Regions from separate parts of the Terasakiella sediminum genome, predicted to be linked through region 1. Evidence: riboswitches for the same ligand, from Rfam matches in the RefSeq annotation. Region 1 holds a riboswitch; the other holds the start of a gene.
The links. A riboswitch is a leader RNA that binds a small molecule or an ion and turns the genes downstream of it on or off. The one in region 1 is predicted to bind cobalamin.
Positions count from the first base shown of each region.

Region 2: it holds a riboswitch for cobalamin, as region 1 does, so the genes downstream of both, RYZ26_RS08100 (DUF4198 domain-containing protein) here and bluB (5,6-dimethylbenzimidazole synthase) in region 1, are expected to answer to the same signal.

Region 1 is NZ_JAWLVJ010000015.1:32,017-47,617, forward strand. Features, by position in the region: gene murJ (murein biosynthesis integral membrane protein MurJ) at 1-1,039, opposite strand, end outside; gene RYZ26_RS12740 (aspartate 1-decarboxylase) at 1,193-1,732, shown strand; gene bluB (5,6-dimethylbenzimidazole synthase) at 1,895-2,695, opposite strand; cobalamin riboswitch at 2,700-2,891, opposite strand; gene RYZ26_RS12750 (hypothetical protein) at 2,999-3,202, opposite strand; gene RYZ26_RS12755 (NnrU family protein) at 3,267-3,911, shown strand; gene RYZ26_RS12760 (radical SAM protein) at 3,947-4,825, opposite strand; gene RYZ26_RS12765 (class I SAM-dependent DNA methyltransferase) at 4,997-5,566, opposite strand; gene RYZ26_RS12770 (MBL fold metallo-hydrolase) at 5,672-6,544, opposite strand; gene RYZ26_RS12775 (hypothetical protein) at 6,755-7,258, shown strand; gene RYZ26_RS12780 (PspA/IM30 family protein) at 7,255-7,926, shown strand; gene RYZ26_RS12785 (YqiJ family protein) at 7,932-8,606, shown strand; gene RYZ26_RS12790 (flotillin family protein) at 8,638-10,410, shown strand; gene RYZ26_RS12795 (hypothetical protein) at 10,493-11,299, shown strand; gene RYZ26_RS12800 (trypsin-like serine peptidase) at 11,229-12,047, shown strand; gene RYZ26_RS12805 (AraC family transcriptional regulator) at 12,145-12,897, shown strand; gene yddG (aromatic amino acid exporter YddG) at 12,966-13,841, shown strand; gene RYZ26_RS12815 (tautomerase family protein) at 13,931-14,152, opposite strand; gene RYZ26_RS12820 (nuclear transport factor 2 family protein) at 14,153-14,539, opposite strand; gene gstA (glutathione transferase GstA) at 14,539-15,144, opposite strand; gene RYZ26_RS12830 (LysR family transcriptional regulator) at 15,263-15,601, shown strand, end outside.
Region 2 is NZ_JAWLVJ010000008.1:87,548-103,148, reverse strand. Features, by position in the region: gene RYZ26_RS08160 (sulfurtransferase TusA family protein) at 14-277, shown strand; gene RYZ26_RS08155 (hypothetical protein) at 274-1,533, shown strand; gene RYZ26_RS08150 (hemerythrin domain-containing protein) at 1,530-2,009, shown strand; gene RYZ26_RS08145 (exopolyphosphatase) at 2,010-2,939, opposite strand; gene RYZ26_RS08140 (hypothetical protein) at 3,048-4,745, opposite strand; gene RYZ26_RS08135 (HAMP domain-containing methyl-accepting chemotaxis protein) at 4,980-7,046, shown strand; gene RYZ26_RS08130 (HD-GYP domain-containing protein) at 7,050-8,219, opposite strand; gene RYZ26_RS08125 (hypothetical protein) at 8,355-8,969, opposite strand; gene RYZ26_RS08120 (YceI family protein) at 9,006-9,554, opposite strand; gene RYZ26_RS08115 (cytochrome b) at 9,554-10,111, opposite strand; gene RYZ26_RS08110 (YceI family protein) at 10,136-10,708, opposite strand; gene RYZ26_RS08105 (YceI family protein) at 10,846-11,421, opposite strand; cobalamin riboswitch at 11,549-11,755, shown strand; gene RYZ26_RS08100 (DUF4198 domain-containing protein) at 11,854-12,645, shown strand; gene cbiM (cobalt transporter CbiM) at 12,661-13,281, shown strand; gene RYZ26_RS08090 (cobalt ABC transporter permease) at 13,285-13,860, shown strand; gene cbiQ (cobalt ECF transporter T component CbiQ) at 13,857-14,645, shown strand; gene RYZ26_RS08080 (energy-coupling factor ABC transporter ATP-binding protein) at 14,638-15,315, shown strand; gene RYZ26_RS08075 (hypothetical protein) at 15,497-15,601, shown strand, end outside.

The DNA.
Region 1 (15,601 bases):
TATCTGTGGCCGTAAATTCATTGCGTTCAAACAGGATGCTGACAATCGGGTCCGCAATCACCATATAGGCAACTGCTGCGGGTAAAGTCAGAAACAGGGAAAACTCCAACGCTCTATTCAGACTGTTCATGGCAGCCGCATCATCGCCAGCGCGCAGCTGCCTGGACAACATCGGCAACAAGGCCGTGCCGACTGCCACCCCGACCACGCCCAGTGGCAACTGGTTGATCCGATCGGCATAGAACAGAAACGAGATCGACCCGGTCGGCAGCAAAGTCGCGATGATCATATCGACCAGCATGTTGACCTGATAAATACCCGCCCCAATGGCCCCCGGAATGATCCGTTTAACCATCACCTTGACGTCTTCACCCCAGCTGAACAGGCGCAATTTCAGGGTCATATTGTTCTTCATACAATTCCAGAACAACCAGACAAACTGCACCACGCCTGCCGCAAACACGCCCCAGGCCAGGGCATGACCCGGTGTTTCCATATGGGGTGTCAGCCCAAGGATGGCCCCGATCAGACAGATATTTAACAAGACCGGGGTCGCCGCAGCCGCTGCGAATTTATTCAGCGAGTTCAGCACCCCTGCCATTAAAGAGACAAGCGAGATAAACAGCAGGTACGGAAAAGTGATACGCGTCAGATGAACCGCCAGATCAAATTTCGCCGGATCTTCCATAAAGCCGGGCGCAAACAACGTCATCATAATCGGCATGGTCAGTTCCATGATGAGGAGCAGGATCAGCAAAATCCAGAACAGGAAGGCAAAAGCTTTTTCGGCAAATTCTTTGGCAACCGAGGCCCCATCTTCTTCCATCTTGCCCGCAAATAAGGGCACAAAGGCTGCGTTAAAGGCCCCTTCGGCAAAGAGACGGCGAAACACATTGGGAAATTTGAACGCGATGAAAAACGCATCCGCCACCGGGCCAGCCCCCAGAATGGCTGCGACCAGAATATCACGCACAAAGCCCAGAATTCGGCTCAGCATCGTAAAGCCACCGACAGTCGCAATGGAGCGCAGCAAGGCCATCATATTTCCCTAAAAATCATAAAACTGCATATTTTTAGCGCGTCACTGGTAAAGAATGTATAAAATATGCTGGCTCAAAAGCGAAAAAACGCTATAACCCCATCAACTGATTTACGTCCGAACATTCGACACGACCATTAAGAGATAAAAACCATGATGAAAGTTGTGCGCGCCAAATTGCATGGCATCCGCGTTACCGGTGCAGACCTGAACTACCACGGTTCGATCACCCTAGACCCAGAACAATGCGAACTCGCAGGCATCTATCCGATGGAATTTGTCGATATCTGGAACAAACAAAGCGGTGCGCGTATCTCCACTTACGTTATCTTTGGCGAACCTGGTTCCAAATGCTGTATCCTCAATGGCGCCGCTGCACGAACGTGCCAAAAAGGTGACGAGGTCATCATCTGTTCTGCTGATTACCTGAAGCCTGAAGACCTTTACGACCTGCAACCCACCATCCTGACGTATCTGCCAGATAACGAAGTTGATCAGGTATTGAAATATGACGTCTATCGCAGCGAAGAACGCGCATATGACTTCCGCATCATCGATGCCAAAACCAACGAAATTGAAGACTGCCACACCTATCCAAACGTGGACATCAACAACATCCGCAAAGACCTGAAAAAACAGGGTCTCAACGATGAAGCGGTCGAACGCTTCGTTGAACGACACCTGATGCGTTAAGAAACACCCGTCATTCCTATCTACTCAGCCGTCATTCCTGCGCAGGCAGGAATCTCATGATGGACAAGACTCCTGCCTGCGCAGGAGTGACGGTTGGATTACGATAATAATGATGAAATAAAAAGGCGGCTCCGGTTTTATCCAGAGCCGCCCTTTTTGTTTCTAAACCACGTCTTCCAGAAAACGTCCTTCCTGGGCAACAGCCTGATCTTTCCTGACCTGTTCCGTCAGATCATTTTCCTCCGCATTCCCCCACTGGTCAAAATGCATGATCTTGTCCATCGGCAGACGTTCGCGCCATTTGGCCATTTCCAGTTCCGGCTTCTGGTAAAAGTGCGACACATACCCGACACACAAATAGCCAATCACCGTGATACGTTTGGGGATGCCCAAAACTTCTTTCAAGGCAGGTTCATCCATAATGCTGACCCAGCCCACACCTAACCCTTCGGCACGGGCAGCCAGCCACAGGTTTTGGACGGCACAGACACTGGAATAAAGGTCCATGGTCTTCTGATGCGTTCTGCCCACAACGACAGGGCCGGAACGATCCCGATCACAGGTGATCACGATATTGAGCGGGCTTTCCAGAATGCCTTCCAGCTTGAGATTGCGATAGGTTTCACGGCGTTCTTCATCAAACATTTCAGCCGCTTCATCATGGGCTTTTTTGAACAGGCCATGAACTTTCTGTTTCACATCTCCTGATTTGATCATCATGAAATCCCAGGGCTGCATAAAGCCCACGGATGGGGCGTGATGTGCCGCCATCAAAATACGGCTGATCACCTCATCCGGGATTTCGTCCGGCAAGAACTGTCCACGCACATCACGGCGTTCAAAGATGGCGCGATAGACCCCGGTGCGGTGGTCATCACAAAAATCGATTTCTTTTTGAGTCGGCAAAACATGTGCATCCATTTGATATTCCCCTTCAATGGCATGCAGGTAACGAGTATCCATGTCGTTCCTAAAATTCCGACAGGCCGGTCTTCTGACTTTGGATCTTCCCGTTTTGAAAACCTTCCCAAACCGACGTTCAGTGGTCATAACATCAAAACAGTCCCCTTTACAGCGTTGGGCACGTAGCGGTCTCTCACCGCTTTCCCGATTATCCCTGACCCAGATCGGTCACGGCACCTGTTGGCTATGTGGGTGGGACTATAGACAGGGGAAATTACAACCGTCAAATGTTAATTTAGCCCAATCATCCCCTTAACCAGTTCAGCGTAACAATGTGAAAAAATTTGTGACGGAGGTTTAGGCCTAATTCAACTGATCCGGCGTCGGTGTCTCACCTTCCGCAGGTTCGCCCAGCGGATCAACCTCGACACGATCTGCAATTAAATCGCAGGCCTCGGCATTGGTGGTCATTTGTTCTTTGAGATCGGGGTTTTGTTCGCCGACTGCGCGGAAAAAATTGGAAGCAGCACGTAAAAGTTTGGCTGCAAGTTCGGCATTATTGGCCATATCGGTCCCCTTGTTCTATAAGTTATCTCCACAGTAACTTTCTCATAGGTATATTGCAAAGATTATGTCTGATCTTCTTTTTGCAACCGCTGTTTTCCTGGCAGCCCATATCATCCCATCCTATCAGCCCCTGCGCCACGCATTGGTATCAAAAATGGGGGAACGCATTTTTATGTCGGTCTATGGGGTGATCTCACTCGTCATGTTTGTCTGGCTGATCATGACCTATCTGGATGCGCCCTATATTGAGTTATGGATGATTGAAGACTGGATGCGTCATGTGGTTATCGGCGTGATGTTTTTTGTCTGCTTGCTTTTGGTCTGCACCTTTTCCCAACCAAATCCTTTTTCATTGGGAAAAGGGGCAAAAGGATTTGACCCTAAAAATCCGGGCATTGTATCCCTGACCAAACATCCGGCCTTTGTTGCTTTTGCGCTATGGTCATTCGCACATATTCTGCCAAACGGAGATCTGGCATCTGTTGTGTTTTTCGGATTGATGGGCGCGCTTAGTCTCTATGGCCCCTTTTCATTGAACCAGAAACGCCAGAAAAAAATGGGACGAGAACAATGGCAGGCTCTGGTCGATCAAACAGAGACAGGTTTGCCACATATTGGCATTCTTCGCTGGCTTGTCGCGATTGTCTTATGGGTTGGTCTATTCCATGCCCATGAACCGATTATCGGTGTCATGCCGATTGTTTGGTAATCTTCTATAACAGAATTGAAGAACCAAGAGGTCGGCTAAAGTTGGCGCATAAAACTTGGCCGGATTGCATGCACCCCGGCCATAGCCCCTTGCACCTGCCTGACCAATCGATCCTGATCCTTCGGCAAATTTCCTGCCAACGCCAGCGCGTTTGAGGCATGATTGGAGCGGAAAATTACGGGTGCGGGTGGTTTGATGTTCGTAAGAAGACGTTCCAGTTCTGCCAGGATCGCCATATCTTCCTGCGGTTCAAACGGTTCGCCAAATTTGGTCATGAACTCATCATAAGCGATTTCTTCCAGATAGAGCTGCAGCGTGGAAAGATAGGTCACAGGTGCCATGGACAATAATTCCACAGTGCCATCAATATGATCTTCCCAATATTTCTGCCCGCCAAGCCCAAGGATCACCGTGGCAGAGATTTTCAACCCACATTCGCGCGCCTTGATCAGACTTTCCGCAATACCTTTTTGTGATGCCCCCTTGGTGATCTTTTTCAACATTACAGGCGCACCGGATTCAATGCCCACATAAAACAGCGGCATCTTGCGCTCTGCGAGTTCCTTCAGTTCTTCCGGCTTTTTCTTCAAAATATTGCCCGGTGTGGCATAGGCTGATACCCGGTTGAGGTTCGGGAACGTATCATGCAGCTTATCCAGAATGGCACGCAAGCTATCCATCGGCAAGGTCAAGGCATCACCATCGGCCAGAAAAATCCGATGCGCTTCCGGCCAAACACGCGCGGCCTGATCAATATCAGCAAACACATCCTCCAGCGGGCGCGCCACATAGTCCTTCGTCTTATACATGGAACAGAAAGAACACTGATTAAAACTGCACCCAAGCGTCGCCTGAATAATCAGATTATTGCCTTCAGACGGCGGACGGTAAAGCGGCATGTCGTAGTTAAGCATGGGAGAAATCTCATGTTAGGAATGAGCGATAGGTATCATAGAGCCCTTATTGCATCAACTCTTTCAGATTTCGCTCAGAACCATGCAGTTGTACACTACTCGATTTTTCATCGCCACCGATTGCGAAAAGGAAAGTTAATTGGCTGTGACGAAAAAGAATGATTATGGACCTTACAAATGCACCGCAGAAGCCATGACCACCTGCCTGCCTTCAATCTGAAAAGGAACTGTGATTTCAATATTTGAGAAGGATGCGCTCTGCAGTTCAGATCGCAATTCTTCAGCGGCAAAACCCATTTCGCCTTCTGAGACCAGCCAGTCCCATTGCACAAATGTGCCCCCTTCAACGAGCAGGGATTTCAGCAGTTTCAAGGTCGCGGGATAATCCGGCACAAAGGCACAGACAGAGGAGGCGACAACCAGATCGAAGCTATTCTGTAAGTCACTTTGTGCCTTCAGGAGATCAGCACTTAGAAAATCTGCTATAGTTTTGACATTGGAGAGTGCCTTGTTGTTCAGAATATCTATCATTTTAGCGGAGCCATCCAAAGCAACGATCTCATTTGCCATTGGCGACATTTTCTCGCTCAACAGTCCGGTTCCACAGCCAAAATCAAAAATGCGAAGACCTTTTATGGGCGAAATTTTCTGCAGTTCTTCAAAAGCTTTGGCGGCATAGAGGCCTGTCTGCGGATTTCCATCCCAGTCTTGCGCATAGTCATCCCATTCGTTATCAGCCATTGCGATATCCTCATTCCTAACCATTGATTCTTTGAAGGCGCGTCTTTTTACCCTGTCACAATGCAGGTTTCAAACCTAATGCCATTCGACTGACCCTAAATTCATTTAATCTGCCTGTTCTTTCATCCGCGCCACAGATTGGCGGATTATTTCAGGGAAGGCTCCCTTAGCAACAGGCCCCCAGCGGCCATGGTCGGGAAAGACCCATTCGATGTCGCTGAACGTCTTCATCTTCTCGACCGATGCTATTTGTTCCTCCCAGGAATACCAGCAGGCCGACCGGAACGAACCAAAACGACGATCGCGCATGATCCAGGCGTAATGATCCCCGCTGAACAGATATTTCCCCGCCCAGACCATCACCATATGGCCACGGGTATGGCCGGGTGTCAGATGAAGCTCCGCACTGTCTAGTGTGACGGAATCATCCCCTTTCACAATCATCTCTGCATCCGGCGCAGCTTCTGCATCCCATTCATGAATGATGCGCTTGGCCCCGAATTCTTTGGCATAGAGATGGGCATCGCTGACGTCATCACGGTGAGTCAGAAAAATATACTTAATCCCGCCCATCTCTTTGAATTTGTCAACAAGATGGATGGTAAAGCGCGGTGAATCGATCAGCCAGTTTCCTGCATCTGAACGTACGATATAGCTATGTGCCCCAAAGGAGTCACGATGGTTAAAACCGTTGATAAAAACATCCGGTGCCAATTCCAACGGCAGGGAGTTTTTCGCTTCAATCAGTGATCGTTTTCCCTGCATGCCAATGGAGGCAGTTGGACAGGCGAGTAAGGCGCGTTGAACATCTTGTTCTTGCACCCAACTTGTGGGCTGCTTTTTGACGAAGGCGAAGTCTCCCGTATCGCCAAAATGATCCGGCGCGAAATGGCGACTGACCCCGCAATTGACACAGGTTTTATCCACATAATAGGGGCCATCAACATTTTCCAGGACCCGGTCTTTATATTTCGCCATGGCTGTCATCCTTGGAATATTGCCTTTTCTGACATTTAAGAACCAAACACCCCTCCAGCAAGATTAAGAAATAATTACACTTTTGTTGATTTGTATACAAATGTTTACAATTGTCATTGACAACCCTTAAAAGCTGTACCAATATAATTTCACGTTTTAATTACGATGCTAATGCTATAGAGTTTATTCGAAAGTATATGGAGTTGAAATTTGCCAAATAAATCAGTCCCATTTAGCGTTCGACTATCACAGGATGATGCTGAATTTGTTGCGTCTTTAAATATTACGGGCGCGGTAACGCCCAGCGACAAAATCCGTCATATCATTTCTGAGGCCCGCCTGAGAAACGAAACCGGACAGGATTACAACCTGAACCTAAAGTCGTCTCAGGAAAACCTGCGCCCCTCCATTGACCGGATCCGGGAGTTGGAACGCGCACAGGATAAAGAATCAGAAATCCTGCATTTTATGAGTGAATGGCTTTGTGAAGCTTTGGCTGAATTTCAGACCGGTCCGTCTTCAGAAAAAGATATGGACAAGTTCGAAGCCAGGCTCGCCAAGCAGATTTTTAAGTTAACCGAACATAGCCTGCGCTTGGCCATTACAGACGATGCACGCTGCTTTGCCCCTGATTTGATGAAAAAGGGCACCAAACGTATCGTTGAACTTGCGCACATTATCGACTCTCAAAACCAAGGAGAAAAACGCCCATGACTGAAGGACTGACCAGCCGCGTAGGACGCATTATCAGCGGTAGTTTAAATGCCATCCTCGATGCCGTGGAAGACGCTGCCCCCGAAGCCATCATGGAACAATCCATTCGCGAAGTGGACGATGCGATTGAAGAAGTGCGCGCAGAACTGGGTAAAGTGATTGCGGCCAAACATCTGGCAAACAAAAAACTTTCCGACAAAAATTCTCAGCATGAGAGCCTGACGGAAAAGATTGAAATCGCTCTGGCAGAAAATCGTGAAGATCTGGCCGAAGCTGCGGTGTCTCATCAGCTTGATATCGAAGCGCAAATTCCGGTGCTGGAACACAGTATCTCTGAATCTGCAGAAAAAGAACGCGAACTGGAAGGCTATGTGGCTGCCCTGCAGGCCCGCAAGCGTGAAATGCAGGAAGAACTGAAAGCCTTTCGTGAAGCAAAAATTGCCAGTTCTGTTGATACGGCAGGCACAGCGACCCCTGGCACCCCCGGCGGTGATGTTTCCAAAGCAACAAAAGCCTTTGAACGGGTGATGGAACGCCAGGGCAATACAATTGCGGGCGGCATGACGTCACCCAAATCAGCAGCACAGCTTCAGGAACTTGAACAACTGACGCAAAAAAACAGAGTAAATGAGCGACTGGCCGCCATTAAATCTAAACTGGGCAAATAAAACGCATGGTATTTCTGTCTTACTTCAACGACGCAGCGAATTTTCCTTTCTCCGTTGCTTTGTTCGTTGTCACCATTCTGGCTGCCCTTGAAGGAGTTGGCCTCTTGGTCGGAGTCGGCATTTTCAGCTTCCTGGACGCCCTTCTCCCGGATGTTGATCTGGAAGTGGATGTGGATGCCCCCGATTTCAGTGATCCCTCCATTTTGGGAAGCTCGCTGACCTGGCTTCGCATTGACAGAGTACCTGTAATCATCTCTCTCATTGTCTTTCTGGTGTCGTTTGGCCTGATCGGGCTTTCGCTCCAGGGGATGGTCAAATCAGTGTTTGGCAGTCCCTTGCCTGTCCTGATTGCCATGATCCCGACAACCCTATTGGCGCTGCCTGTCTTAAGCGTTGGCAATACGATTTTATCCAAGATTATCCCCCAGGATGAAACCTCAGCCGTTTCGCAGGACAGTCTGATCGGGAAAATGGCCGAAATCACCCTTGGAGAAGCCAAAAAAGACTTTCCCGCTCAGGCCAAGGTCAAAGATGAATATGATCAGACTCACTACATCATGATCTGCCCAGATAATGATCATGAAACTTTCACACAAGGCAGTCGCCTTTTGTTGGTACGACGCGATAACACCACATACTTCGGTATCCAAAACACATCTGATGCCTTGTCAGATGAATAAACATAACGATTAAATAACTTGGAGTTAAAAAATGAACGGAATAGGTAACATGTTTGACGGCATTGTGGGCGTAGGTGCCACCGCTGTAATTATTGTTGTCGCCCTGTTGGCAATTGGCATGATCCTGATGCGTCTTTATGTACGTGCATCAAAAGAAATTTCATTTGTACGTACCGGTTTTGGTGGCCAGCGTGTCATTATGAATGGCGGCGCATTGGTGTTCCCGGTTCTTCATGAGACCATCCCGGTCAATATGAACACCCTGCGCCTTGAAGTGCGCCGTGACAATAATCAGGCCCTGATTACGCGTGATCGTATGCGTGTTGATGTGGTCGCTGAATTTTATGTCCGCGCCCAGCCAACCGCTGAATCCATCGCAGCTGCCGCCCAGACATTGGGTCAGCGCACCATGCGCCCGGATCAGCTGAAAGAACTGGTTGAAGGTAAGTTTGTTGACTCCCTGCGTTCCGTAGCTGCTGAAATGACCATGGAAGAGCTCCATGAAAAGCGCACGGATTTTGTGCAAAAAGTACAACAGGCAGTGACCGAAGATTTGCTGAAAAACGGTCTGGAACTGGAATCTGTCTCCCTGACCGGTCTTGATCAGACCAGCATGGAATATTTCAACCCGTCCAACGCGTTTGACGCCGAAGGTCTGACCCGTCTGACCGAAGAGATTGAACAACGCAAGAAAATCCGCAACGACATTGAACAGGACACACAGATCCAGATCAAAACCAAAAACCTGGAAAGTGAAAAGTTGCGTCTGGATATCCAGCGTGAAGAAGAATACGCACGTCTGGAACAAGAACGCGAAGTCGAAGTCCGCAAAGCCGCCCAGGCTGCCGAAATTTCCAAGCACCGTGCGGAAAAAGAACAAGAAGCCAAACAGGCGGAAATCTCTTCTGTTCAGCATGTAGAAAAATCCAAAATTACTGCGGACAAAGCCGTTTCTGAAGAACGTATCGAAATGGAAAAACTGGTTCGTGAAAAAGAGATTGAAAAGCAGAAATCTGTAGAGCTGGCCGAACAGGTTCGCGCCATTGCCATTGCGGAAAAATCTAAAGAACAATCCGAAGCACAATCCGAAGCCGACACAGCACGCGCCAAAGCGGTGCAGGCGGAAGAAAAAGTTGTGACAGCCCGTGAAAACGAAATCGCGGAACGCCATAAAGCGATTGAACTGATCGAAGCACGCAAAGAAGCTGAACGTCAGGCAATCAGTATCAAGGTTGCCGCCGAAGCTGAAAAAATGGCCGCAGCCGACAAAGCAGAAGCCCTTCGCGAAGAAGCAGAAGGTGAAGCCATGGCAGAAAAACTGCGCGCTGAAGCTGCGGAAATTCGCTATAAGGTCGATGCGGAAGGGACACGTTCCATCAACGAGGCTCAAAACGTTCTCTCAGCTGAACAAATCGCCATGCAGATCAAGGTTAAACTGATTGAAAATCTGGATCAGATCATCCGCGAAAGCGTCAAACCGATGGAAAATATCGATGGCATCAAGATCGTTCAAGTCGATGGTCTAACCGGTGGCGGCTCTGGCGGAAATGGTGGTGCTGGCGCATCTGGCGGCGGCAACCTGGCTGATAATGTGGTCAACAGCGCTCTCCGTTATCGCGCGCAGGCACCACTGCTCGACTCTCTGTTGAAAGAAGTTGGCATCAATGGTGGGGACATCAACAGCATCACGGCTGCTTTGTCTGACACGCTGACGGATCAGCAGTCCGATACTCCGGCCCCGGCGATTGCCGCTACCGGTGACGAACTCGTTCTGACGGATGAGATTAAAGCACCTGCAGAATAAGAGAAAACCGTTCCATTTGGGGTGTGATCATCTTGATTACACCCCAATTTTTTATCTGCCGCAAAAGCGTTCACAATTTCCCATGCAAATCACGCCAACACAATCTGTTGAATGCCCCAAATGCGCCCATCCGTCCGATGATGCGCGGCTCACCATGCATCGTGATGAGAGAATTTTCAGCCAATGCGGTACGTCTTACAAATTTTCAGAGGAACTTGAAAAGTTACAAAAGAAAAAACAGATCAAACGTGAAAAAGAACAGTCCAATAAGAACTTAAAAGAGCTGGGCATGTTCCCGCCCCCTGAAGATTTAACCCTGACCTATCGTCAAAGCGGTTTTTCAATTTCAATCCCCAGATCACGCCCACAAACGATTAAACTCGTTCGTTTTGTAATGTTTGCCATTGTGGGCGGTATCGCGCTTCTTACCTTCTTTCCACCACGATTTTCAATGGAAGCAGCACTCACTTTTTACACCGTTTTATATGTGAGTGGCCTTGCCTTTTACCTGCTAGTTTATTGGCCCGTCAAAGGCCGTCTTGTTATAAAAACCGACGGCATCAGGGGAAAAGCCAATTCAGAAGCCGGATTAGTCAGTTCGACAACAGACTTTGACTGGCAGGACGCTACTTCAATTTACGAAGGCTTGAATTGCCACGATTATGCCAATCAAAGGAATGCCATAGACATTTATTACATCGCCATAGATGGCAAAAACATAGATGCTTATTTTGGTGGAAGCCTTTCACGTGAAACCAGAACCTATCTCATTCGCCTTCTTCAAAGGTTACATCCCAAACACGAACTCTCTCAACCCGGTGACGTCGATTGGGACTTTACAGATATCAAAGAGGATAAAATTGATAAAACTGATAAAATTGTGGTTTAGGCTGAGTGGTATTGCCATCGCCCTATTCGGACTATCGGCCTGCAATGTACAACATACAACAATCGACAAAAACCCATTGCGAAAATCTTATGAACAGGAACAACTTGTCCAATACATAGGTCGCCTGAACAAAGAAATCGGGGGTTTTTGCACAGGTATTTTAATTGTGCCTGATCTCGTACTTACGGGAGGACATTGTTTTTATTCCACAAAAAAAGATGGCACCCTGGTTGCGCCTGAAACACTCCATTTTCTGCAAGGATATGAGCGTGGTGCCTTTATCATGCACGCAAAAGGTCGCGAAATGATCTTCCCTGACGAATTTGACTTCACAAAAGTCAAAAAGCTTGGGCAACAGAAACACAATTGGGCTCTTTTAAGGCTGGAAAAGAAAGTCAACCTCAGTACCCCGCCTCCCAGCTTCCGTCCCTTTTCATCAGAGGCCGAAACCACACTAAATATGGGCTATCTCTTGACAGAAAAACATAAAATCACCTTCAATACCCATTGCAACTATGACACACACGGTCCGTTAATATCCAGCAAATGCGGTCACGCCTTTATATCCGGTAATCCAATTCTGCAAAAAGATAAACAGGGCGAATGGTCCATTGTCGCCATGCATTTGTCCAGTTACAAAAATCGCCGATTTGCTATTCTCGTCGAAACCATTCTGGGTGAGCTCGCCAAAAAAGATGAGCTTCTCCATGAAGTTCTGAAGGCGCACAATCTTAAAACTGCAAAATAAGCACAGAATATTGGCAAATGAGTTTCACTTAACCAAGACGATTGAGACATATGGTTTGTGACATGAAAATCAATAGTATTGATGCTATCATGATCCCATGTCTGATTTTATCCGCAAATATCAAAGTGCTGAAACCTGTCACAGCCATGACGGGTTTCACCAGATCATCCTGCCCATCACCGGCAATCTGGAACTGGAAATTGACGGACAGGCAGGGGCCGTTGCCGGGCAAACCATCGGTATGGTCACGCAAGGCGAAAGCCATGCCTTTCGCGCCCAGGGCAACAACAGCTTTCTGGTCATGGATATTGATGAAAGCTTTGCCCAGCATGAACTGGAAGATATCTGGGTACGAGCCAGCGAGACCCCTTTTCACACCATGTCCCAGGCGTTGTTGAGCTTAAGCGATTATGCCGCTTTCTGCGCAAAGGACAACATGCCGGGCAACTGGCTGGAAACCTGGCAGCAGCTTTTCCTCACCACACTGGAATGTGATCTGGTCAACGATCTGCCCGCCCTGCCTGCGCGCATCGAAAAAGCCATTCATTTCATGCAAGCCAATCTCGGGCGAAAGATCAGTAATGCGGACCTGGCAGATGCCAGTTGCCTGTCGCCCGCACGCTTTTACGAATTGTTTCGAAAGGCAACCGGGGTCACGCCCCAGCAGTATCTCACGCAATCGCGCTTGAAAATGGCAAAACGGCTTTTACTGCAGGGCGATACTGTTTCCACCATCGCACAGGATGTCGGGTTTGCCGATCAAAGCAGCTTTGGTCGCGCTTTTCAGAAAACCTATGGCCTGTCGCCCGCCAAATGGCGCAAACAAGAGCTTGAAACCAAAAAACCGTAGCCTCTGCAGAGACCCTTCCCTCAATCATATGCAAGATTCTGAGATCTTTATCGAACACGGTCTCAATCATGAAAAACAAAGCAACACTTACCGGGATCAGCGCCATCATCATGTGGTCCCTTCTCGCCCTCTTCACCGCCCATACCCAAGGTATTCCGCCTTTCCAACTGCTCGCCTTAAGCTTCCTGGTTGGTGGCACCGTCGGGCTGATTTATCTGTTCAGACGGGGGCGTGAAGGTTTCCAGAAACTCAAACAGCCGCTTTCGGCCTGGGCACTTGGGGTGGGGGGATTGTTTGGTTATCACTTCCTCTATTTCACCGCCTTGTCCAACGCCCCTGTGGTCGATGCCAGTCTGATCGCCTATCTCTGGCCCTTGTTAATCGTGCTGTTCTCTGCCTTTCTCCCCGGGGAACGTCTTAAATGGTTTCATGTGGCAGGTGCCCTGACCGGATTATGTGGCGCTGCTTTACTTGTTCTTCAAAAAGGCAACCTGTCTTTTTCCGCAGACTATAGCTTCGGCTATCTCGCTGCTGTTGGATGCGCGCTGACATGGTCGATCTATTCCGTCCTGAACCGCACACAAGGGTCTGTACCGACTGAAACGGTGGCCGGGTTTTGCATTCTGACCGCCCTTCTGGCCTTTCTCTGTCACCTTATGTTTGAACAATGGGTCACGCCACCGCCCGCGCAATGGATTGCCATTCTCGGCTTAGGTATTGGCCCTGTGGGTGCGGCCTTCTACACCTGGGATTTTGGCACCAAACACGGCAACATCAAAATGCTTGGAGTTCTGTCTTATGGCGCGCCCTTGCTCAGCACCCTGTTGCTCACCATGACCGGACAGGCAAGTGCCACCTGGGCTTTGGGTGCGGCTTGTCTTTTGATCACAGGCGGTGCCGTCATTGCTTCGCTTGATTTTTTCAGGAAAGAGACGGCGTCATAGGGTCAGGGCAGATATTGATATCTGCATTATTCATACCTCCTGCTTCAACACAATAAAAAGGGGCAGAAACCTCCACCCCTTTTACATTCTCAGTCCTTCGATCTTCGGTAATCCAGCACGGGTAAACCAGCGATACCCCAGTCTTCCAGGGCGACTTCATCGATGACCACGAAGGTTGTGGTCGGATCTTTGTTCAAAACCTGTTCCAATAAGTCACTGACGCCTCTAATCAGGGCTGCCTTCTGCTCAGCACTCGGCCCCTGATTATCAGGGCCGCCTTCGCGGGTGACTTTGATATTTACATAAGGCATCTAGGCAACCTCCGGATTATAAGAGAAAATCTTCGCCATGATTTTCCAGACCCCGTCTTCCTTATAAAGGGTGAGGAAATCGGTATAGCGTCGGCCCATCATAGACATATTCAAACGCACAAAGGCCATGTTCGGGCCGCCAAATTCGATGGTGGTGACCCTTTCATCGCGCTGCTCACCGCGCGCTTTCGGTGGTTCCCGCCCGGTCACCACCGCCAGATAATCAGGGATGGTGCGGTTCAGGTAATCCCCGTTGGTGGTGCTGACATAAATCCCGTCTGTGCGCAGAACAGTTGCCAGCTTGCTCGCATCTGCCTCATAAAGCGCATCGAAATAGATAGAAAGCAAATCAAAGATTTGGTTGGTGTCCTCGCGTCGATCCGTCATCACACCAACCCTTCCGCCGCCATGGCTTTTTGGGTCGCCGCTCGTCCCGCCACACGTTGTACAAATTCTGACAGATTGGGCCAATTCGCAAGGTCGATATTGACGAAATTTGCCCAATTGCTGACCACAAACAGATAGGCATCGGCAACCGAGAAATCCTGCCCCAATAGATAGTCACGCCCATCGGCCAACAGACTTTCCACATAATCAAATTTTGTGGCAACCTGTTTGCCGGCTTTTTCTTTATCCGCATCCGTTGCCGCCGCAGAAAAGAACGGACCGAAAGCTTTATGCAGTTCAGAGGCTGTGTAGTTCAAATGTTCCTGAATGCGCGCCTTTTCAATCGTTCCGCTTTTTGGCGCATAGAAATCGGTGCCCTGTTCTGCCAGATACTGAAGGATAGAAGCCCCTTCGCTCAAGACTTCGCCCGTTTCCAGTTCCAACGCAGGCACATAGCCTTTCGGGTTGATTTTCAGGTAATCCTGCCCGCTTTGAGTTTGTTTGGTGTCAGTATCCACCTGTTCAATCTGATGATCCAGACCGATTTCATTCAGGATGATGTGAGAAGCCAGCGAACAAGCGCCCGGTTTAAAATAGAGTTTCATTTTTTGTCCAATCCATTTGGTTTATTTGGGAATGGACAAAGCTTATGTTGCTTATTTATAAAAAAATAATATTATAAATTCATAAAAATGATTACTTAAATTTACCATAAGGCATCCCATGACTTTGGAACAGCTGCGCGTTCTCAACGCCATTGTCACAGAAGGCACTTTCCATGGGGCCGCCCAGCGCCTGAATAAATCCCAACCCGCGCTTAGCCATATGATCAAGAAACTGGAAGAAGAAGTCGGTGTTGATCTGATCTCGCGCGCGTCCTACCGCCCGACCCTGACCCCCTCTGGCGAAATTTTTCACCGCAAAGCCCTGCGTGTCCTGCAGGAAGCACGTGAACTTAGCGAACTGTCGCATGATCTTTCCGGTCAGGAAGAGGCTGAGCTACATCTGGTCATAACCGCAACTTGTGAGCTTGCCCCGCTGCTGTCCATCATCGATCAAGTG
Region 2 (15,601 bases), on a different contig from region 1:
TGATAGATGGCAAATGCCTGAAATTGAAGGTCGGATCACGCCGATCACCAAGGGCTATCGCATTGATTTCATCGGCCTGAAATCGCCAGCACCGCTGGTCGGAACCCTAAAGGCTTTGTCAAAACTGGAAGATGGTTTTCATCTTGAAGGGATATACCCCCAGTACCCCATCCATCTCTTTCCCGCATTGCGCGAAGAGGGTTGGCTGTGGGAAGTCATCAAGACAGAGGGCGAAATCACCCATCTAAAAATCTTTAAAGAGGGGACCAATTCATGATGGGCGCGGGCATCCCATTTGGCGCGGAACAACGTCTGCTGCCGGAATGGCTTCCCCTGTCCTTTTTTGGATTTGCCCTTTTATGCCTGCCACTTGGCTGGCTGATCGGATTTATTCAGGCTGATGTGCTGGCTGACTTTTCAGGTGGATTTGGCCCTGTGCTTGCCATGATCCATATGTTCACCATCGGGGTCCTCATGACAACGGTATTGGGCGCATCCCTGCAGATGCTGCCTGTGGCAACCGCAACCGTAATGTCCAATCCCCAGCTTGTCATCAGCATTCTGGTCCTGCATATACTGGGGACTTATGTCCTGCTCGGTGGTTTTGCCCACTATTTTGCCGATATCGCCACCATGGGATCAGCACTGATTGTCACCTCCAGCCTGATTTATGTCTATGTACTGGTGAAAATTTTATTCAATACCCAGGATATGGACCACATCCGCCGCTATGGCAGTATGGGCGCCTTTGCGCTTTTGATTGTCGTTACACTTGGTTTTTCCATGATCCTGCAATGGGCGGACGTTTTTGACCTGCCGCCGCTTAATCCGGCTTGTCTGCATGCAGGGTGGGCTGTCTTTGGCTTTATGGGGTTTCTGGTTTTCGCCTTCAGCCGCATCATGATCCCCATGTTATGTGTCAGCGATAAAACCAACGATAAACTCGCCACCAGTGCCTTTATAACCGCCATTGCCGCCCTAACTTTCTGGTCGCTGGAAGCAGCGCCTTTGGCCCTGATCATGGCGACCCTCACCACCTGCCTGCATGTTTATGAAATGTGTGGCATTCTAAAGGGGCGCTTGATGAAACGATTAGGGCCGGAATGGCAATTGATCCGCTTTGGCTGGGTCATGATGCCTGTCAGTCTGATCTTACTGCTGGGGGCATCTTTATTTGAAAGTGATTTTCCTTTGCTGCAAATCGGTGTTCTGGCGGCAATTCTTGGTTGGCTGTTGTCATTTATTTTAGGGGTTTTACAGCGGATCATTCCGTTTTTACTATCCATGCAGATCGCGCGCAAAACAGGCATGCCGGAACTGCCCAGCAAGCTTGCCCATGAAAAGATGCTAAAATTCATCTCCCCACTGCATATCACGGCTGTGCTTGTGATGGCAGGCGGGATTGCCCTAAACCATGTCTGGATCATCCGGGGGGCGACCCTTCTTGGGATCGCATCCGGATTGCTTTTTATTTCCTTTTTTATAAGCGCCTTGAAGCGCAAACGTCTGAGTTTGGAGAAAATGACACCATGAGACTTTCCGAAATTTTACACCAGGAACATAAACGCACATTAGTCGTTCTGGATGAACTGGATGGCTGGCGCGGCAAGCCCTGCCCGACAGATCTGTCAGAGATTTCCAAACTGCTGAATGACCTGATTGACGTGGCCCAAAGTGATATCACCGATCATTACGCCTTTGAAGAAGGTCACCTTTTTCCCATCCTGCGCCAAAACGGTGCGGAATTCATGACCAATATGCTTGCAGGGGAACATGCAATTATCCGTCCGATTGCGCAGAATGTTTCAAAATTGGCCCAAGCAGCATTAAAGGATGGCTTTACAGAAGAAAGCTGGACGGAATTTCTGGAAAGCAGCTTTGACTTTATCGGCCATGAGACCTTCCACATCCAGAAAGAGGAAATGGGCCTGATCAACGCGCTCAACAATCTGCTTACACCCGAAGACGAAGCACCATTAATCGAGATTTATAAATCTGGTGAACAGTAATCAACCGTCAGCGGTGATTTGAGCACTCAATTCTTTGAGAACCTCATCCACGCGGTCATTTTCAATGCGGCATGTGCCCACCTGACGGTGACCGCCCCCACCATATTTCAACATCAACAGCCCGACGTCCGTGTTGGATGAACGATCCAGCAATGATTTACCGGTAGCGAGCAGACATTTTCCCGGTTCAATTTCCGGGATGATCTGAATGGAGATATTGCATTGTGGGAAAATCGCATAAATCATAAAGCGGTTTCCGGCAAACATCTCTTTTTCTTTGCGCAAATCAAACACGACCAGATTATCGTGAATTTCCGTACAACGTTTGAGCTGTTCTTCAAACAATTCTTCGTGCAGCGTATAAAGGTGAAGGCGTTCTTCCACATCGGGAATTTTCAGGATTTCTTCGACCGGGTGATGACGGCAATAAACCATCATGTCTTTCATGAATTGCTCATGAGAAATCTTGAACGTGCCGAGACGATCCAGCCCTGTGCGCGGATCCAGAATAAAATTCAACAGCACCCAAGGTTCCGGCGCCAGAATATCTTCTTCGTTATACTGCGCCGCATCTGCCTTATCGACGGCAGCCAGCATATCAGTGGAGATCAGCGGAAAGGCGTCTGCCCCACCAAAATGATTGTAAACCACGCGCGCAGCAGACGGCGCATCGGCATCGATCACCAGATTGTCGCGTTCCCCCACACGTTTGACCTCACTTGCGTGGTGATCAAGACACAAATGGGCTGCTTCCACATACGGCAGGTTGGTCAGAATATCATTGGGGCCGACAGCAAAATTACCGTCCTGGATTTCTTTTGGTTCGGCGAAAACAATTTCGTCCACCATTTCAAGTTCAAGAAGCAACGTACCTGATACAACGCCGTCAAAGTCAGCACGTGTGACGAGGCGGTACTTTTGGTCAGTCATCTTTTCGGCTCCTGTCGAATTCTTATCCAGGCGTATCTTCGCCCTAGGTGATTGTAGTGTATGTTTAAAATGACAGTTTGTACACTAATTTACGCACAGACTTGCGACCTAGCTCTTGAACCCGGCTTCCGCCATCATTTTATAAAAATCACGGATCATGATTTCCTTTTTCTTGGGGTCCGGTTCATGGGCTGTGAATTTCTCGATAAAGCCCGCCCCTTTTAAATGTTCAACCACCCTGGACTGGGCCAGCGACATGGCATGCCCATGTGCCCACAACACGCCGGAGCCGCAGAACTGCACCATCCGCACCGCGCGGTCATGCAAAGAAGCATCCGGGTTATCCAGCTTGTCGATCAATTTGGTATCGATCAGGTACTTTTCCACAACCCGGTCCAGCGTGGACAACAGTCGTTTCTGCATAGCATCATCCACATTTGATTCTTCGACCAGCACATGCAGGTCCTTCAAACACATCAGCCGTTCTTTGGGCCCATTGCCGTCCCCGCAGAAATCCGTAATCATCTTGGCATTGTTGCAGATCATGGACAGGCTCTGTTCAATCACATCCGGATGACTTTCCCCAAGCGGGGCATCATAAAGCGCCAGAAGATAAGGCAGGCGTGAGGCCCCATCTGGCAGCAGATCAAGCAACCATTTGATAGACAGACGTTCACCACTTTCGCCCCCCTGTTTCATAGAACGGCCATAACGACGCGACAAAGCCTCTGCCATATCAGCCCCACCCGTCATTCCGCTTGGGAAGGCCAGACGTGCAAAGAGCGCCATAAATTCAGCTTCTTCAGTAGAGGGATCATTGCGGGCCAGTGGCTGTTTGCCCGACAGTTGACGCAGGATAAAATCAAACAACATATCACGCGTGCTCATCAGTCGATCCTGCGAGAACAGGCGGCAAAACGCCATTACAGCTTCCGGTGCCGCGCCATTTGGCGTGACCTTCTTGCCATCCACCCAATCCAGCAATGTCGAAATGGCTGATGCGAGATTTCGTTGCGGGCCGAGCATATCCTGAATAAGCGTGGCAGAAGACATAATCTCTGCCAGGATGCTATCCAGTTCAAATTCCAGCTCTTTGCCCTTATCGGTTTCCAGCCAGCCAAGCACGAGACCCAATTTACCTTCCACACTGCGGTATTTCAGCAAGGTCTTGCACATCAGCACATGAAAAGCCATTGGCTTGTTGATGGAGGCTGCAGCCTGGTCAATTTCGACAAGATCTTCGCTGTCGAAGCCCTTGAAAGTTTTGGTCTTTTGAATCTTCAGCACGTCATCCATGATGGCTGAAATCTCTTCAAAGATGGCATCACGGCGCGTACGGGAATCGCCGCCAGTGTCTTTTGCCTGCAATGTCGCGATACGGTCAATCGCGGGAGAACTCAGATCGCCACCCATAAAGCGCTTGGCACGATCATGCGAATAGATCAGTTCTGACGGGATCATCCCTTCGCGATCAAAATACTGGCGCAGCAGACGGCTCATGGTGATCCGCGCGCTCAACCCCAGATAATCATCACGGTGCGCACAAGGCGGAGCTTCGTCAATATTTGCCAGGCGAACAGGTGTTGTGCGTGGACTTAGGCGTTGTTCGCTCAGGACTTTTTCGACTTCGTTCTGATCAGCGCGGGTCCAGACACGGACCAACTGCACGCCAAAATATTCCGGATTGTCATCTTCGGCAAATTCTTTATAGGCACGTTCCGCCATCTTCTTGTCGGGGAAGACTTTTTCCACAAACCAGCGGTCTTGATCATTCAATCGAACTTCGAATTTCGTGCGTTCACCCATGATATCTCTGCGCTTCTCTATACCGTTTTTAAAGCATTCTCGCGATGCTCTTCCCACTCAAGGTTTTATCTTAAGCAGATATTCAGAAAGATTCCACGAATTTTGTCATTAAACCGTACCGCAGCAAAATTAATAAACATGTCTGAACACATTAATGTGATCGCAGTTGATTAGTTCTTTCAGACAAGTCGTCGCATTGTATTAGCCAGCAATGATCAAGGAATAGAGATAAAAATGTCCCAAAGACGTACAACCTCCCTTCAAACGAAACTCACCCTTTCTTTTGCCGCCCTGTGTGGTCTGATTCTGATCAGCCTGGCGGTAACGATTTACAAAAGTAGTCAGGTCGATCAATCGGTCAGCACGATCGTGGATAAAAGCATCCCTGTCGCTTTTGCCGAAGGCCAATTGGCATCCGAAGTCAATGCCAGTATGGCCGCCCTTCGCGGCTGGGTACTGACGGCAGATGAAACGTTTAAGGGACAACGCGCCAACCTTTGGGTGCGCATCCACAAAGATATCAAAAAACTGGATAGCCTTCTGGGACAGGATAAAGCCTGGCTGAAGCTGAAAAAGGACCTGCTGGCATTTCAGGTTGCCCAGACAAAGACTGAAAACATGGCCCATAGCGCAGATGATCTTCCGGCCACCAAATTGCTGAACACCAAGGTCACCCCGCTGACAGATGGCATGCTGTCCAGTATCTCCCAGGTCTATATTGAAGAAACAGGCCGTGAAGCCACACCGGAAAGAAAACAAATGCTGGGCCAGATGGGCGATGTGCGCAGTGCCCTGGCTGTGGTGACCGGCAATGTGCGCGCCTATCTTCTAACCGGGGACAAACACTATTCAGATCAATATACTGCCGTTTGGGGCTGGGCCACAGGGCAGCTGAAAAAGCTGGAAGCAAATAAAGCTGCCCTGAGTGCAAATCAGGCCAAGTTCCTGAAAGAGTTTTCCGACTCAGCCGCAGCGGTTACGCCATTATTTTCCGAACTGGTGACGCTTCGCAGTGGGGAGAACTGGAACCAGTCGCGCAGCCTTCTGGTCAATGAAGTGATCCCACTGGCCAGCACCATCCTTAAACAACTGAGCGATGAAAAAACAGGACTGGTGGTCCAGAAACGTATGGAGATGGAACAGGGAGGTAAAGATGCGGTTGAAGCCGTCTGGGATTTGACCAATACATCATACCTTCTGGCTTTTGTGGGGGTCGGATTGAGCGTTGTCCTGGTGATCCTGTCGGTTAAAACCATTGTTACCCCGGTGCGCAACATGACCAACGCTATGACCTTGCTGGCAGAAGGTCAGGAAAATGTCGATATTCCGGACCTGGATCGCGGTGATGAAATCGGCGAAATGGCAAAAGCCCTGCAGGTCTTTAAAGAAAACAGCGAAGAACGCCTGCGTCTGGAAGCGGCCCAAAATGCAGATCAGAAACGTCGGGCTGAACGCGCCAAACGGATTGAAGAACTGAGCCACAATTTCGATAAAACCATTCGCGACGTACTGGAAAACACAGCCTCTGCAACATCACGCATGCAGGACAGTGCCCAATCCATGCAATCCACAGCGCGAACTACACTAGAACAAGCTCAATCGGTTGGTACAGCGTCTGAACAAACCCAAACCAACGTGCAGCATGTGGCCTCTGCCACCGGACAGCTTTCAAGCTCATTTGCGCAAATCAGCGAGAATGCAACCTCTTCTGTGGCCGCCATCAATGATGCCATTGAAAAGGGCGAAAATGCGTCGCGCACCGTCAATTGGATGTCCGAAGCTTCTGCGCGCATCGGCGAAGTAGTCAATATGATTGAAGATATTGCCGCCCAAACCAACCTGCTGGCGCTAAACGCCACCATCGAAGCCGCCCGTGCTGGCGAGGCTGGCAAAGGCTTTGCGGTTGTGGCAGGTGAAGTGAAAAACCTTGCCAATCAAACCGCACGCGCCACGCAAGAAATTACCGAACATATCGCGAGCATGCAGGAAACCACCGATCAGTCGGTCAGTGCCATCAAAGATGTCTGTGAAACCATTTCAAATGTCGGACAACAGGCGGGCACCGTGCGCGATACGGTGGAACAGCAATCCATCGCAACGCAGGATATTTCTGCCAATGTAGATGATGTGGCGCAAAATTCCGGTGTGATTTCAGGGAACATCAAGACCGTGGAAGGGGCCGCGACCCAGACCAATGAAGCTGCAAGCAACGTTTTGGAAGCCGTCCATGATGTATCAGCGCAGGCAGATGCGCTGAAGTCACAGGTGGAAACATTCCTGACGAATTTGAAGACGGCTTAAGCCTTAATGAACAGTGGCAGCTGGTTTATCAAAGGCCAGCTGCACGACCTGTTTGAACAATGCAAGAAGGAAGGGATCGATCTGCCCTTCCATTTTTTCCAACACCTTGATGGATTGTTCAAAACTGAAGGCAGGCTTGTAGGGGCGCTTGTCAGTTAAGCCACAGAATATATCTGCAATGGTGGAAAGCCGTGCCAACTCGTTCAATTCCTTGCCCTTCAGGCCACGGGGATAGCCAGATCCATCCAATTTTTCGTGATGCTGTTCAGCAATCACTTTAATGCCTTCGCCCACATTTTCTGTTTCTTCCAGAATATTGTGTGAATAGAGCACATGTTTTTTCAGCTCTTTCATCTGGGTTTTATCCAGATTTTCAGGCGTATTCAGAAGGTCCTGACGGGTAGCAACCTTACCCACATCCATCAACATACCGCCTGTTGTGATGGTCAGAAGCTCATCCCCCTTAATGCCAATGGCTTGCCCCAGCAAGGACATCAGGGTCGCCACTTTTACGGAATGAACATAGGTGTGATTGTTGTGATCTTTGACATTTTCAATCAGGGTCGCAGCATTGCCATCCAGCACTTCATCCATCAAAGGTGCACAACTTTCCTTATTGTCGCACATGTTCAGCGGATGGCCTTTTTTGACCTTGGTTTCAATGGCGCGGAAATTACTGGCAGAATTTTGCAAGGCCTGTTTCTGACGTTCCGGCAAACGTTTCCAGCGGTCTTCAATAGGGCCATCGACCAGCTTGCCTGCCGCATCACGCAATTGGGATTTCAGGAATGGGCGTTGCAGGTAATTCACCCGACACGCCATACGCACGGTCTTTTTGAATTCGTCTTCTTCCACCGTACCTGTCAGCAACATCGGTACATCCTGCAGCCGTTCTTCCTGTAGCTTCACTTTTATAAATTCGCGAGAATGACGAACCATCAACTGATAATCCAGCACAATCACCCCAGGTGTCACCCCTCTACGCAAGGCAAGAAGGGCCGCATCGGTCGATGAATAGAAATCTACTTCATAAACACTTTGCAGGGCAGAGACCACTTCGGTCCGGAATTTTGCCGAAGCGCAAATAACCATGGCGCGCACCAGCCCGGGTCTTTTGGATTTATCCAAAGACGCATGCCCATAGGTCGCATGTATTTGTGTAGGCGTTAGCATTGTCAGACAACTCATATATTGGAAGGCGTGCTGACTATTCTGGTCGCACTCTGCACCCACAATTATATGGCATGTTACACAAATATTTCAATACTAATGGAGTATCACGAAAGTGATTTACTATACTTTCGTATATTAATGTTGAGTCTCTTGAGACTTTTCTTTCAATAAAAGCAATGCCTTCATCGCATCTTCCACCACCGTATCACGCTCATCAATTTCTTCGATTAAAGCATCGCGCATGTTGTCGCTATAGTCCGACCATTCAGAGATATCCTGATAAAGCGCGTTATACGATTCGGCCTCATCACTTAAACCATCGATTAAAGCAGCCGTGGCAGAGGGCATTTTCATGTCATCCTGGCCACCCCAGAAGCCTTCGATAAAGCCCGCATCAATTTCTTCCACGCGCGTCATCAACAGTTCCTTGGCGTCTTCAATCGTGCTGATTTTGCCGCGTGCGCTCAGGACTTTTTGACCAGCGCCCGCCATCTTTTCCATGCGGCGCCACAGGCCCATAAAGGTGGAAAAGAAGGTTTCGGCCTCATCTTTGGTGACGAACCTTGGGAATTTATCTTCCTCCCAGAAACTGGCAACAACCATGACCGGCAGCAAATCTTTGTTCGGACTGGCCAGCGCGCCACACACCCGCATGCGCACAACATAAAAAGGTGTCTGGCTTTTATATTGTTCCAGAAACTTGGCAACACCTGCATCACCGATATATTTGCTGAGCTTCTTGGAGGCCATGATAAATTCCCACATTAATAAAAAGTGGCGGTGAACCTATTGGGCATCGGCCTTCAAGTCAAAGAAAATACGCACGTCATCCCCAACAACCGTACTGGCTGCCCACTGGCCCTGACCAATCCCAAAGGCAGTTCTGGAAACCGTCACTTCCCCTTTGGCATGAGCTGTCGTGCCATCAATTTTCAAACTAAAGGGCAGGCTGACTTCTTTTGTCACACCACGCATGGTCAAATCAGAAATCGCGACATATTCCCCTTCTCCTTTCTTTTCAATCAGTTTGGTCTCAAAGAAAGCTTCCGGGTGGGCAGCCGTGTTGAACCAGTCCGGATTGACGATATTGGCATCGCGGTCCGCACTTTGGGTATCGACACTTTTGATTGCGATGGTGATTTTGACCTTACTGTCGGCCAAAGCATCCGGGTCAAACTTGATTTGGGAATTGAAGGATTTGAAGCCCCCTTCAAATTCCGCGCCTGCCTGTGTGGCAAAGAACCCAAGCTTGCTGTTGTCGTTATTCACGGCCCAGTCTGTCGCAAGGGCAGGACTGCTGATCAAAACCATCAAAGCTGTAACAAGGCGCAGCATTACTGGTCTCCTTTATGGAAAGGCAACATACGGGTTAGCACGTCATCTTTGTTGATGAAATGATGTTTCAGGGCAGCGGCCACATGCAGGGCGATCAATCCCAAGATAGCCCAGGCCATGATGCCATGAAATGTTTTCAGATTTTCAAGCGCCGCTTTGGAAGGCTCGATCAGGGCAGGCAGAGTAAACCAGCCAAAGACACTGACCGGGAAATTCGCTGCCGAGCTCATGGCCCAGCCGGAAATCGGCATAATCAACATGACCGCATAAAGCGCAATATGGGAAAAATGCGCGCCCAGACGTTCATGAACAGGCATGTCTTTGGGCAGGTCCGGTGTCGGGTTGATGAAACGCCAGATCAGTCGCAAAACAGCCAATCCCAAAACAAGGATCCCGATGGATTTATGAATGGCGATCTGTTCAAACATTTCCGGTCCCAAAGGCAGACCTGTCATATAAAAACCGATCACATAAAGGGCGATAAAGCCAAGGACCATGATCCAGTGGAAGCCTTTGGCGATTGTGCCAAAAGAATGATATGTGTTGCGCATCGACATGGCGTTTCTCCTCACACGCAGGTCTTATTTGACCTGTGCTTCCGTTTCAATGCGGATGGTCACTTCATCACCCACCGCTGGCACATAGGTTGTCATGCCAAAGTCAGACCGTTTAATCATGCCTGTGGCTGAAAAACCAACAGCTGGCACTTTCATCATCGGGTGATTGGCTGATTTATTCAACGTCACATCCAGGGTCACTTCCTTGGTCACACCCAACAGCGTGAAATCACCAGTGATCTTACCTGTCTTTTCACCTGTTACAGCGATGGATTTGCTTTTAAAGGTCATGGACGGGTGTTTCGCAACATTGAAGAAGTCAGCAGCTTTCAGGTGCGCATCCAGCTTATCAACATCGGTATCTACACTGTTTACATCAATAGTCACATCAACGGAGCTGTTTTCCGGCTTGGCTTCGTCAAAGATCAAGGTGCCATCAAAATCCTGAAATTCCCCCTGAAAATTGGAAAAGCCCAGGTGATTGATATAAAACTCAATCGACGTATGTGATTTATCAAACGTATATTTAACCGGTTCGGCTTGCGCAGCCGTTGTAAAACCAAAAGCAAGAGCAACTGCGAGAAGTGTCTTTTTCATAAGTGTCATCCTGTAAAAAAGTAAGTAATTCATGGCCTTAAGATAGACCGTGCGCATTCAAACAGAAAGAGCTGAGAGTGAAAGAGATTGTTTCCAAAATGCAGACAATAAACACATTACTGCCATAATTAAGCAGATTATTCAGCCATCGCTTCGGTTTCAATCCGGATAGTGACTTCGTCAGAAACCAGCGGGATATACCGGGTCATTCCAAAATCTGATCGATTGATTTTCCCTGTGGCTGAAAAGCCAACGGTCGGTACTTTCTTTAAGGGATGGAGCGCTGCTTTGTTCAAGGTGGTTTCCAACATGATATCCTTGGTCACCCCATGCATGGTCAAAGCCCCCCAGATATGGCCCTTATTTTCGCCAACCACTTTAATGAATTTACTTTTAAAGGTAATGACGGGAAATTGTGCGGCATCAAACACGGCAGCTGATTCCAGATGATTATCAAGTTCCTCCACGTCGGTATCGATACTGTGAGGATAAATGGTGATATCAACGGAGCCTTCTGTCGGTTTTTCTTCATCAAACACAATCACACCTTTGAATTTTTGGAATTCCCCCTGAAAATTCGAAAAGCCCATATGGTTGATATAAAACTCAATGGAAGTATGGGACGTATCAATAATGTATTTTTTGGACGCCGCATGGGATGGCGTTGCAAAAAGCCCGATAACAAAGGCAAATATAATTAATCTATTCAGCATTCGATGTGCCTCTGTTGGTTTTATTTTCGTTTTCTATCAAAAAGATAGTCTGAATATATCTGAAAATAAAGGCCAAACACAAAAGTTGTTCGCCAACACAACCATTGACTCGTCCGCCCCTCCCATTCTAAAAGAGCCTCATGGTTCCCCAAGGGCAAGAGTCTAGGGGATTAAAAGGGAACATGGTGAGACGTACCCATCAGGGATCAAGACCATGGCTGCCCCCGCAACTGTAAGCGCAAATGTGCCGTCAACATGCCACTGGTAAAACCGGGAAGGCTGACGGGGCGAAAAAGCGCAGAGCCAGGATACCTGCCATACCAAGAAGATTGAGCGGGGTGGCTCATGGTTAAATTCACCATACACACACCATCAAACCATCACTCCGCTCGGTTTAGACATTTTTAAACTTGATCGAGGGGATCTATAAAAATGCGTATATCGCTTTTTTCTCTTTTCGCTGCTGCTGCACTTCTCCTATCACCTGCAGCACAGGCACACTTCCAACTGATTTACACTCCTGACAGCAACCAGGCCAAAGCTGGTACTGTTCCACTGAAACTGATTTTCTGGCACCCAATGGAAAATGGCCACGCCATGGACATGGGCAAGCCAGAAGAGTTTTATTCTGTCTTTAAAGGTAAAAAGACAGACCTGATGGATACCTTAAAACCCATCACGTTCAACGGCACATCCAATTCGGCCAAAGCCTATGACGGCACTGTAAAACTGAAACGTAACGGCGACTATGCACTGGTGACAGTCCCTGCGCCTTACTATGAAGAAAGTGAAGACATCTACATCCAGCAAATCACCAAAGTGTTTATCAACAAAGGTGAAACACCATCTGACTGGGCAGAACCTGTTGGTCTGAAAACAGAAATCCTGCCGCTGAACAAGCCTTATGGTGCTGTTGTTGGTTCCACATTTACAGGCGTTGTTCTGAAAAACGGCAAGCCTGCTGCGGGTGTAGAAATTGAAATCGAACATATGGTTGCTGAACCTGATATGAAAGCAAACAAACCATCCTCTGATGCGTCTTCGGCCGTACCAGGTGGGGCAATTGCTGTTGTGTCGGATGCGAACGGCCAGTTCACATTTGGCATTCCTAAAGCGGGTTACTGGGGCTTTGCGGCCTTGGGTTCCGGGCCGGACACAGAATTTAAAGGCAAAGAACTGTCACAGGACGCTGTCCTGTGGATTCAAGCCTTTGATCTGAAATAAGGGTAGGATGTAATCATGCACGTTGTAGACGGTGCCCTCTCAAACGATGTTGTCATTGCCGGCGGTGTTATCGCAGCGGCTGGCATCGGCTGGGGCCTTCGCAAGATGGATATGGAAAAAATCCCCGCAGCCGGAATGCTGGCCGCCACTTTCTTTGTGGCATCTCTCATTCACGTCCCGATCGGGCCCAGCAGTGTGCATCTGATTATGAATGGATTGGCCGGACTTCTGTTAGGATGGATGGCCTTTCCAGCCCTATTTGTCGGATTACTGCTGCAAGCCATCTTCTTTGGCTATGGCGGCGTCACCGTTTTGGGTGTCAATACGGTCGCCATCGCGCTTCCCGCTGTTGCCATGCATTACCTCTGTCGTGCGGGCATTCAAAGCGAAATCAAGAAAGTCGCCATGATTTGGGGGGCTATTGCCGGGGCAGGTTCCATCTTTAGCACGGCTCTGTTAGTGACCCTTGCTTTGGCGATTACGGGTGAAGCTTTTATCCCGGCGGCCAAACTGGTTGTCATTGCCCATCTGCCTGTTATGGTGATCGAAGGGTTCCTGTGCGCCAGTGCCATTGCGCTGATCCATAGGGTGAAACCTGAACTGCTGCGCAATTTCTCTGCCGTGCAAGGAACATAAACCATGCGTCACATCACAATTCTCAGCCTTCTTCTCTCCCTTTTACTGATCCCACAGGCCTTTGCCCATAAGGTGGTGGCATCCGGCTGGACAGATGGACAGGATATCGAAGGCGAAGTCGGATTTTCCAATGGCGATATGGCGAAAAACGGCACCATTGTTGAAATTTATGACCTGAATGATCAAAAGATCGGCGAAACTGCCGTCACCGATGACGGTCTCTTCCGTTTCACCCCGAGCAAAGCCATTCCACATAAATTTGTCGCCAATCTGGGCGCAGGCCATGTGGCACAATTTGTCATGGGTGTAGATGAACTGCCGGAAGGTCTGGCAAAAGCTGGCGGTACTGCCCCAACTTCCACACCAGCAGCTACTGTCCAAACAGCGGCATCTTCTGACATTGCACAAATCGTTGCCAAGGCAGTGCGCAAAGAAGTGCAGCCGCTTCGAAAAGAAATTGCCTCTTACAAAGAAAAGAACGACCTTCAATCCATTCTGGGCGGAATCGGTTATATCCTCGGCCTGACCGGGATTGTTTTTTACATCATGGCGCGACGCAAAGAAAAGAACAACACATGAGCCAATATGGCCCCAACGTATCAAACACCATGCGTGGACGTGGTCAGGCTGATCTGAATACCTGGATCGCCCGACTGGACCCGCGTGCCCGTGTTGTTGCGGCCTTTTTGTTTGCCTGTTGTGTCATCAGCATGGATAGTTTCATCGCCCTTGGTCTCGCCATGGGCACGGCGATTTTCCTGCTGACTTTTTCCGGTCTTCCCGCAGGCAGCACCATAAAGAAAGTCATCACCATGGATGGCTTTATCATCTTTCTGTTACTGATGCTGCCCTTCACCACACCGGGGGAAGTCTGGTTTTCCATCGGTCCACTAGATGCCACCCATGAAGGTGTCTTTAAGGCCCTTGAAATCGCACTGATTGCCAATGCGGTTGTCATGACCCTGCTTGCCTTGGTCGGCACCATTGATGCCATCAGCCTGGGCCACGCGCTGAACCGTCTGCATGTCCCGGAAAATCTGGTGCATCTGATGCTGTTCAGCGTTCGATATATCGATGTGTTGAAGGTTGAATATTTCCGCCTGCGCAATGCCATGCGCGCGCGCTGTTTCAAGCCGGGAAATAATTTACACACTTATCGTTCCATCGGGTATCTTCTGGGCATGATGCTGGTGCGCAGCCTGGAAAGGTCCGAACGCATTCTGGCTGCAATGAAATGCCGGGGTTTTCAGGGGAAGTTTTATCTTCTCTCAGACTTTCACTTTCAGCGCCGCGACCGTGTGTTTAGCCTGTGCGCTTTTTGTTTTCTCATTTTCCTTCTGTGTGTGGAATTTTACTATGGATAAGCTTATTGAACTCAAAGACATTCATTTCGCCTATCCCGCCCATCCACCAACCCTAAACGGCGTTGATTTCACACTGGAAGCAGGCGAACGCATCGCCATTAACGGTCCCAATGGCGCAGGTAAAAGCACGCTGTTTCATATCATGGTCGGGCTCAATCAGCCGACACAGGGTGAAGTCATTGCCTTTGGGGAAAAACGATCCAAAGAGGCTGATTTCAAAGACGTGCGCCGTCGTATCGGCCTGGTGTTTCAGGACCCGGACGATCAGCTGTTCTGCCCCACAGTGGCCGAAGACCTGGCTTTTGGTCTGTTGAACCTTGGCAAGGCGCAAGAAGAAGTTCTGCAAATTGTGGAAGATACCCTGCACAACATGCGCTTGGGCCACCTGCGCGACCGTGCTACCCACAATCTGTCAGGTGGCGAAAAACGTCTGGTGAGCCTCGCGTGCGTGCTTGCTATGGAACCGGAAGTTCTGTTGCTGGACGAACCCACCAATGCCTTGGATGAAGGAACGCAAGAACGACTGATCGAGATTCTAAACGATCTGCCACAGGCCCTGATCCTGATCTCCCATGATGCACATTTTCGTCGCAAAATCACCAAACGCTATCTGACGTTGGAAGACGGCCACCTAATCAGGTCAGAACCCAAATGCAAACATGCGGTTTAAGGTATAAACTTGAACGGTTTATGCAGCCAACCTAAGTATTCCTCTGTATCGAATTTGTTAACCTTTCTGATATAATTTACATCTGTTGACATAGGTGTGCGTGCAGACCATTGCATTTTCAATCATTTGTTCGTACATTTGCCAACAAAATGGTAACAAATAACCCGAGTACGGTCCTATCGTGTCAGAAGCAAAACCAGCCGATTTTGAAAAGGTCGAATTAACGACCGCCATGACAGAATTATCTTCGCTTAAACCTGAAGAAGGCAAAGCGGCAATGATGACT